2 linked regions of the Pedobacter sp. W3I1 genome follow. The protein of the gene in region 2 interacts with the protein of the main gene of each other region in a pairwise test. Links are inferred from orthologs where the notes say so. Each region holds a gene or a part of one and is shown on either strand. Other genes may lie near its edges.

Region 1 (3,620 bases), 2.6 Mb from region 2 along the record:
AAACGGTTCTCTGCCTAACAGCTTCATATAAAATTACCCCGGCAGCTACCGAAACATTTAACGATTCGATTTTTCCAGCCATTGGTATTTTAGCTAAATGATCGGCTACCCTTAAAAGATCATTAGAAATCCCCTCATCTTCAGAGCCCATTACAATTGCTGTGGGCATGGTATAATCTGGGGCATAAATAAAATCACTGGTTTTTTCGGTACAAGCTACAATCTGAAGGCCACTTTCCTGTAGAAACAAGCAGGTTTTGTGCAGGTTGGCATGGCGGCAAATCGGAATGTTAAATAATGCACCAGCTGATGTTTTAATCGCATCAGCATTAATTTGCGCCGCATTTTTTAACGGAACAACTATAGCATGAACACCTACACAAGCGGCTGTACGTGCTATTGCACCCATATTGCGGACATCGGTCACGCTATCTAAAACCAAAATTAATGGAACTTCGCCCTTTTCGAAAACAGCTGGAATAATGTCTTCAATATTCTGATAGGTAATTGGAGAAATAACTGCAATTACGCCCTGATGATTTTTCTGCGACATGCGGTTCAGTTTCTCCACCGGAACCGAATTTAAAGGAATTAAAGTATCTTTTAGAAGGGCTTTTAACTCCAGAAAAAGCTCCCCGCCCAAACCGCGTTGCTGATAAATGGTTTCAATGTCTCTTCCTGCTTTAACGGCCTCTATTACGGCCCTGATACCGAATACAAACTCATTATTCTCTTTTGCTCGTTGCGGTCTTCTAAAATTATCCATGTTTTGAAATTGTTAGGCAAAAGTATTCAAATAAAATGTTTTAGCCCTAATCTATATCATTCTTATTAACATTAAATTGTTTAAAAATTTTTGCGATTATAAAATCCTAGAAAATTTAATCTGATTATGCTTCAATTTGTTAACAAACAGCTAGTAACTAATTCAAACAACCGCGTCAAAATTTAATTACTTTTGTGGAATGAGTATCGATAATGAACAAGGCGGAAAGAACAGTATGACTGCTAGAAAAAGCAGGTTAAGTAATACCATAAGTTCACAAGGGAAAATCCCTCCTCAGGCATTAGATCTTGAGGAAGCAGTTCTTGGGGCATTGATGCTCGAAAAAGATGCACTTTCTGCTGTAATTGATGTTTTAAAACCGGAGGTTTTTTATAACATTGCCCACCAGAAAATTTTTGAAGCGATTCATATTTTATTTCAAAAATCGCGACCGGTTGATATTTTAACCGTAACGGCTGAACTGCGAACATTAGGCACTTTAGAAATAGTTGGAGGTGCTTACTACATTACCAATTTAACCAATAGGGTTGCTTCGGCAGCGAATATTGAGTTTCATGCGCGTATTATTTCTCAGAAATATATTCAGCGTGAACTGATCAGAATCTCTACCGAAATTATTACAAATGCCTACGAAGATACGACTGATATTTTTGATCTTTTAGATCAGGCAGAAAAAGGACTTTTTGAAATCGCCCAGAATAACCTGCGTAGAGATACACAGAAAATGGACGATATTATTAAACAATCATTAGCCACACTTGAAGAGCTTCGTACTAAAACTGATGGTTTAACTGGTGTGCCAACAGGTTTTACAGGATTAGACAGGATAACCGGTGGTTGGCAAAAGCAGGATTTAGTCATTATTGCTGCACGTCCGGCGATGGGTAAAACGGCGTTCGTACTAACCTGTGCGAGAAATGCCACCGTCGATTTTGCAAAACCAACAGTAGTATTCTCATTAGAGATGTCGTCAGTTCAGTTAGTTAATCGTTTAATTTCTGGAGAAGCAGAAATTGAGCAGGAAAAAATCAGAAAAGGAAATTTACAGGAATGGGAATGGCAGCAGCTACACAGTAAAATTGGCCGTTTAACTGAAGCACCTCTATTAATTGATGATACACCTGCACTGAATATTTTCGAGTTCAGGGCAAAATGCCGAAGATTAAAATCACAATACGATATTCAATTGGTAATTGTCGATTACCTGCAGTTAATGCATGGTAAAGGCGAGGGAAAAGGCGGTGGTAACCGTGAGCAGGAAATTGGTAGCATTTCGAGGGCACTAAAATCTGTTGCAAAAGAACTTGATGTTCCAGTGCTGGCACTATCACAGTTAAGTCGTGCGGTAGAGAGCAGACCAGGTTTACAAGGAAAGCGGCCGATGTTATCCGATTTACGTGAATCGGGTTCAATTGAGCAGGATGCGGATATGGTATTGTTCTTGTATCGTCCTGAGTATTATGGTATTACTGAAGACGAGCAAGGGCGATCACAGGCTGGTATTGGCGAGGTTATTATTGCAAAACACCGTAACGGTGAAACCGGAATTGTACCACTTAAATTCATAGGTAAGTTTGTGAAGTTCGTGGATCTGGAAGATGATTTTAATGCACCACCAAATTCATTTGCTGCAGATCCATCCGCTGGCATGTACCCATCTCAGGATTTTGAAAAACAAAGCAATGTGATTATCCGTCCTTCAAAAATGGATGATTATAATGATGATGATCCACCGTTTTAGGAATAAGCAATCTAGCTGTTATTAGCAACAAAACTTATCTCATTTTTAGCATAAAGGTTTTTAGCTTTTTTGCCCTTCGACAAGCTACATTGACAGATTCCAGTACAAGGGTCGTCATCTCGACTGGAGTGCAACGGAATGGAGAGATCTTCGAAGCAAATTATTGAAATGAATTTAAAAGATTTCTCCACTATGGTCGAAATGACGATACTTTGAGACCGTTTATCTCCTTAAATTCACTGTTAATTATATTGTTTTTTATGCAATACTTATCCCTAAGTATGACAAAAAAGGATTTCAGCTGCAATAAAAGCTAAAAAATATGGTGACTGGCGCGAAAGACTAGCTTAACAGCAGGGAACCAACCAAATTAAACCCGATAGAACGAATGCTCCCGATTTAAGCACTGTATTTTTTGCTTTTTATTGTGTGCTTGCTTGTTTCACAGGTTTCATCGGAGCAGCAGTGAAAGCGGGACTGCACTAACCTACAGGGTTCTGCAATTGCTTTCCAAAATTTAACTATTTTTTATAAACTCGATTTGGAAATACTAAAATAAATACCCAATCAATATCCCCGCCAATACAATAACTGGCGGACTTACCCTGGTGAAATTAAGCAACAGAAAGGTAGCGATCATAATTCCTAAAAATACCCAGTTAAAGCCCATTGGTATTAAAAGGAGCACAAAAGCAGCAATAATAAAACCAACGCTAACGGCATTGATTCCGGAAAGGCTATGACGGATTCGAGAGATCTTTTTTAAATCATCCCAAAATGGTACAATAAATAAAACGAGGATTAGTCCCGGTAAGTTGATGCCGATCACCCCGATTAGTCCTCCTAAAATTTGGCCCCATAATCCGTATCCAAAATTCTTCATACTTAATGCGCCTAAATAGCTGGTAAAAGAAAATGTTGGGCCAGGTAGTGCTTGCTGTAATGCAAAACCAGATAAAAATCCTGATGAAGGCAAATAGTGCTTCATCTCTACAAATTCCGTAAACATTAAGGGAACAAGTACTTGCCCACCTCCAAAAACCAATATCCCGTTACGGTAAAAGTTTTCGAGTAAACGAATGGGTAGACTAA
Region 2 (3,647 bases):
AGCAATCAGGCTATGGCTGCTGTTTTAGGCGGAACTCAGTCTTTACATACTAACGGCTATGATGAAGCACTTTCACTTCCAACAGAATCGGCAGCAAAAATTGCTTTACGTACCCAGCAGATTATTGCCTTCGAGAGCGGCGTTACCGATACCGTAGACCCATTGGCGGGATCGTTCTTTGTAGAAAGCTTAACTGATGAAGTAGAGGTTGCTGCCTGGGCTTATATCGATCGGATAGACGCTATGGGTGGCTCGGTTAATGCCATCGAAAGCGAATATATGCAAAATGAGATTGCGGGTGCATCTTATCAGTATCAAAAAGAAATCGAAAATGGCGAAAGGATCTCGGTAGGGGTTAATAAGTTTACCCAGAAGGAAGAAGGCCTGACTGAAGTTTTTAATATTGATGATTCTATCCGTAAACTGCAATCTGAAAAGCTGGAACAGTTAAAAGCAACCCGCGATAACGATGCCGTAGAAAAAGCATTGCGAAGGTTGCATGAAGCTGCTAAGGGCGAAAACAATTTAATGCCATTGATTATAGATGCGGTTGAAAAATATGCTACACTTGGCGAAATTGCAGATGTATTTAGAAGTACTTTTGGTATTTATTAAATAAACTTAAATGTCTTGATTTTTGTGCTTCACTCCAGTTTAAAATTAAAGATATTCAGCTTTTGATGAAGTGATCATAATGAACAAATCTCTTGTTCATTAATGTTAAAAATATGGGTTGAACTGTCGTAAAATTCATACAAAAACAAAGCGTAATGAAATAATCTAAAATCAGTTTAAACGATCGGCTTAAATTAATATTAATTTATTTATCTTATAGCTTTGATTTTCAGTTTATTCGAATTTAAAAAAGACTAAAACGCTTAACTAGTTTCTAAAATGGCTTAGATTTTGCTTTTTCAACAGCTATTCGAAGTGATGGGGGTATATTGATGTTAAATAATGGTTAATGTGGATAACCAGTGTTAATAAATAGTTATCAACATAAAAAATTGAGGTTAAGCGGGCTACTATATTCCTTATCAGTGCGTTACGATTTATTTGAAATTTTTGTTTAAAATGTTGATAATTTTCTCAATATTCGTAGTCCCTAAACGGACCATCCCTTTAATTCGAATAGGCACTGTAAACCAATAAATTATAGAAATCGCAATGGAAAAAACTTGTACAGAAGTATGGAAGAACTGTCTTCAAATTATTAAGGATAACATTCCGAGTCAAAGTTTCAAAACTTGGTTCGAGCCAATAACAGCCCTTAAATTGGAAGGTAAGGTTTTAACTATACAGGTGCCAAGTTTGTTCTTTTACGAATGGCTTGAAGAACATTACGTAGGCTTGCTACGCAAGACTGTAAAAAAACAACTTGGAGAGGATGGCAGGTTGGAATATAACATCGTTGTAGATAAATCATCAAACAGCGGTAATCCTTATACTACCAATATGCCCTCAAATGGAAATGGAGCGGAGGCAAAGGTACAATCGATGCCGATTCCGGTTTCCATTAATAAGGATATTAAAAACCCATTTATTATCCCTGGATTAAAAAAATTAAATGTTGATCCACAATTAAACTCTAACTATACTTTCGAAAATTATATTGAGGGAGATTGCAACCGTTTGGCGCGTTCTGCAGGTTACGCTGTAGCTGCTAAACCAGGTGGTACATCTTTTAACCCTTTGATGATTTACGGTGGAGTAGGTTTGGGTAAAACGCATTTGGCACAGGCAATCGGTAACGAGATTAAACGCAGCATGCCAGATAAATTGGTAATCTATGTGAGCTGTGAGAAATTCTGCCAGCAGTTTGTAGATTCACTAAAAAACAATACCATTAACGATTTCGTTAACTTTTATCAGGCAATGGATGTGATCATTATGGATGATGTGCACAACTTTGCAGGTAAAGAAAAAACACAGGATATTTTCTTCCATATCTTTAATCACCTACACCAATCGGGCAAACAGGTAATCTTAACATCTGATAAAGCACCGAAAGATTTAGCTGGTTTGGAAGAGCGTTTGTTAAGCCGTTTTAAATGGGGTTTATCTGCAGATCTGCAGATCCCTGATCTGGAAACACGTATTGCTATTTTAAGAAAGAAAATGTATGCTGATGGTATTGAGTTACCAGGCGAGGTGGTAGAATATGTTGCACACAACATTGATAACAATGTGCGTGAATTAGAGGGTGCTATGGTATCTCTTTTGGCACAGGCTACTTTGAATAAAAAAGAAATCGATTTAGCTCTTGCTAAGCAAATGTTGAAGAACTTCATTAAAAATACTTCTAAAGAAATTTCAATGGAATACATCCAGAAATTGGTTTGCGAATATTTCGAGGTTCCTATTGACATGGTTAAATCGCAAACACGTAAACGCGAAATTGTTCAGGCACGTCAGATATCGATGTACCTTTCTAAAAGTCATACTAAATCATCATTGAAAACCATTGGTGCTTTCTTCGGTGGCCGCGATCACAGTACCGTAATTTATGCCTGCCAAACGGTAGAAGATTTAATCGATACCGATAAAAAGTTTAAAGCTTACGTACACGATATCCAAAAGAAATTAAAAATGAGCTAAACTAAGTTCAGGAACTGAAAGGTAGAAGGGTTTAAATAAAATCTTTCGTTCATGTTCTAAAGTTTATGCATTAATAATAAAGGCCAGGTATTTTATCTGGCCTTTATTGTATCTGTTTTGCTGGTAAAATAAATTAAAGTTTTTCCACTTCAGCCAAGCCATATAATAAGGCTGCAACATGTAATGCCTGAGCTATTTTATTGTCTTTTATCAGTTGCTTTACTTCCTCAACAGTATATTCTTCAACATTTAATATTTCATGCTCATCTAAATGCTGTTCATGCGTTTTAATCCCACCTGTTAAGAAATAGGTAAAGGTTCTGTTATTTGAAGTTGCAGGATTAGGATAAAGCTCGGCAATAAGTTTGCAGGTTTTAAAACTATAACCGGTTTCTTCTAAAAGTTCGCGTTTAACAGCGAACTCCGGTGCTTCATCGCCATCAATCACACCGCCCGGAACTTCAAGCGAGACAATATCAGCTGCATGGCGGTACTGGCGAACCATAATTATTTTTCCTGCTTCTGTAAGCGCAATCGCATTCACCCAGTTCGGATACTCTAAAACATAATAATCGTCTTTTATAATACCATCGGGAAGCTTAACCTCGTCTACCCTCAAGGTAGCCCACTTTTCTCTTACTAAATATTTAGAGGCAATTTTCTGCCACTTTTCTATAATCATTTATTTACGTTGTTTATTTGTTTAGCGCCATGCGCTTAGCGCTTAGCGAAGGTATTGCTGTATCGTTTTCTGACGGTGCAGGTTTACCAAATGTACAATCTTGTGCCGATCTGACAGGTATTGATAGACTAGATTCAGCTTTGGCGCAATCATTTGGTTTCTATCTTCACTTATACCCAACTCGTAATATAAAAATTCGCTGAGCGAGTCGAGTTTTTCGGGAGGGAGATTGCCTTCGGCTAACCAGTTTTCAAAAACGGAAAGATCTTCATTTTCAAGAATTTCTTTCGGCAATTGAAAGCCACCTTCCATGGTTTCGTCAAAAAGTTGATCGGCCTCAGCCAGTTTACCCTCTAACTTTAGTCCC

What was found.
Region 1: the proteins of dnaA (region 2) and dnaB interact in binary tests that used the Escherichia coli proteins (3 or more experiments, as listed by UniProt). The link is inferred for Pedobacter sp. W3I1 from one-to-one orthologs.

The regions. Positions count from the first base shown.
Region 1 is NZ_JAUSXN010000001.1:3,252,624-3,256,243, forward strand. What follows is about bases 381-3,246. They hold dnaB (replicative DNA helicase), read left to right. Parts: upstream 381-965; coding sequence 966-2,528; downstream 2,529-3,246. Other genes in these bases: rlmB (23S rRNA (guanosine(2251)-2'-O)-methyltransferase RlmB), read right to left, coding at 381-766; chrA (chromate efflux transporter), read right to left, coding at 3,079-3,246. Also shown: more of rlmB, read right to left, coding at 1-380; more of chrA, read right to left, coding at 3,247-3,620. UniProt on the Escherichia coli protein: The main replicative DNA helicase, it participates in initiation and elongation during chromosome replication. Travels ahead of the DNA replisome, separating dsDNA into templates for DNA synthesis.
Region 2 is NZ_JAUSXN010000001.1:5,812,046-5,815,692, reverse strand. The notes cover bases 490-3,382. They hold dnaA (chromosomal replication initiator protein DnaA), read left to right. Parts: upstream 490-1,167; coding sequence 1,168-2,598; downstream 2,599-3,382. Other genes in these bases: QF042_RS23665 (hypothetical protein), read right to left, coding at 3,323-3,382; QF042_RS23670 (NUDIX hydrolase), read right to left, coding at 2,732-3,280; QF042_RS23680 (methylmalonyl-CoA mutase), read left to right, coding at 490-615. Outside these bases: more of QF042_RS23680, read left to right, coding at 1-489; more of QF042_RS23665, read right to left, coding at 3,383-3,647. UniProt on the Escherichia coli protein: Plays an essential in the initiation and regulation of chromosomal replication. Binds in an ATP-dependent fashion to the origin of replication (oriC) to initiate formation of the DNA replication initiation complex once per cell cycle.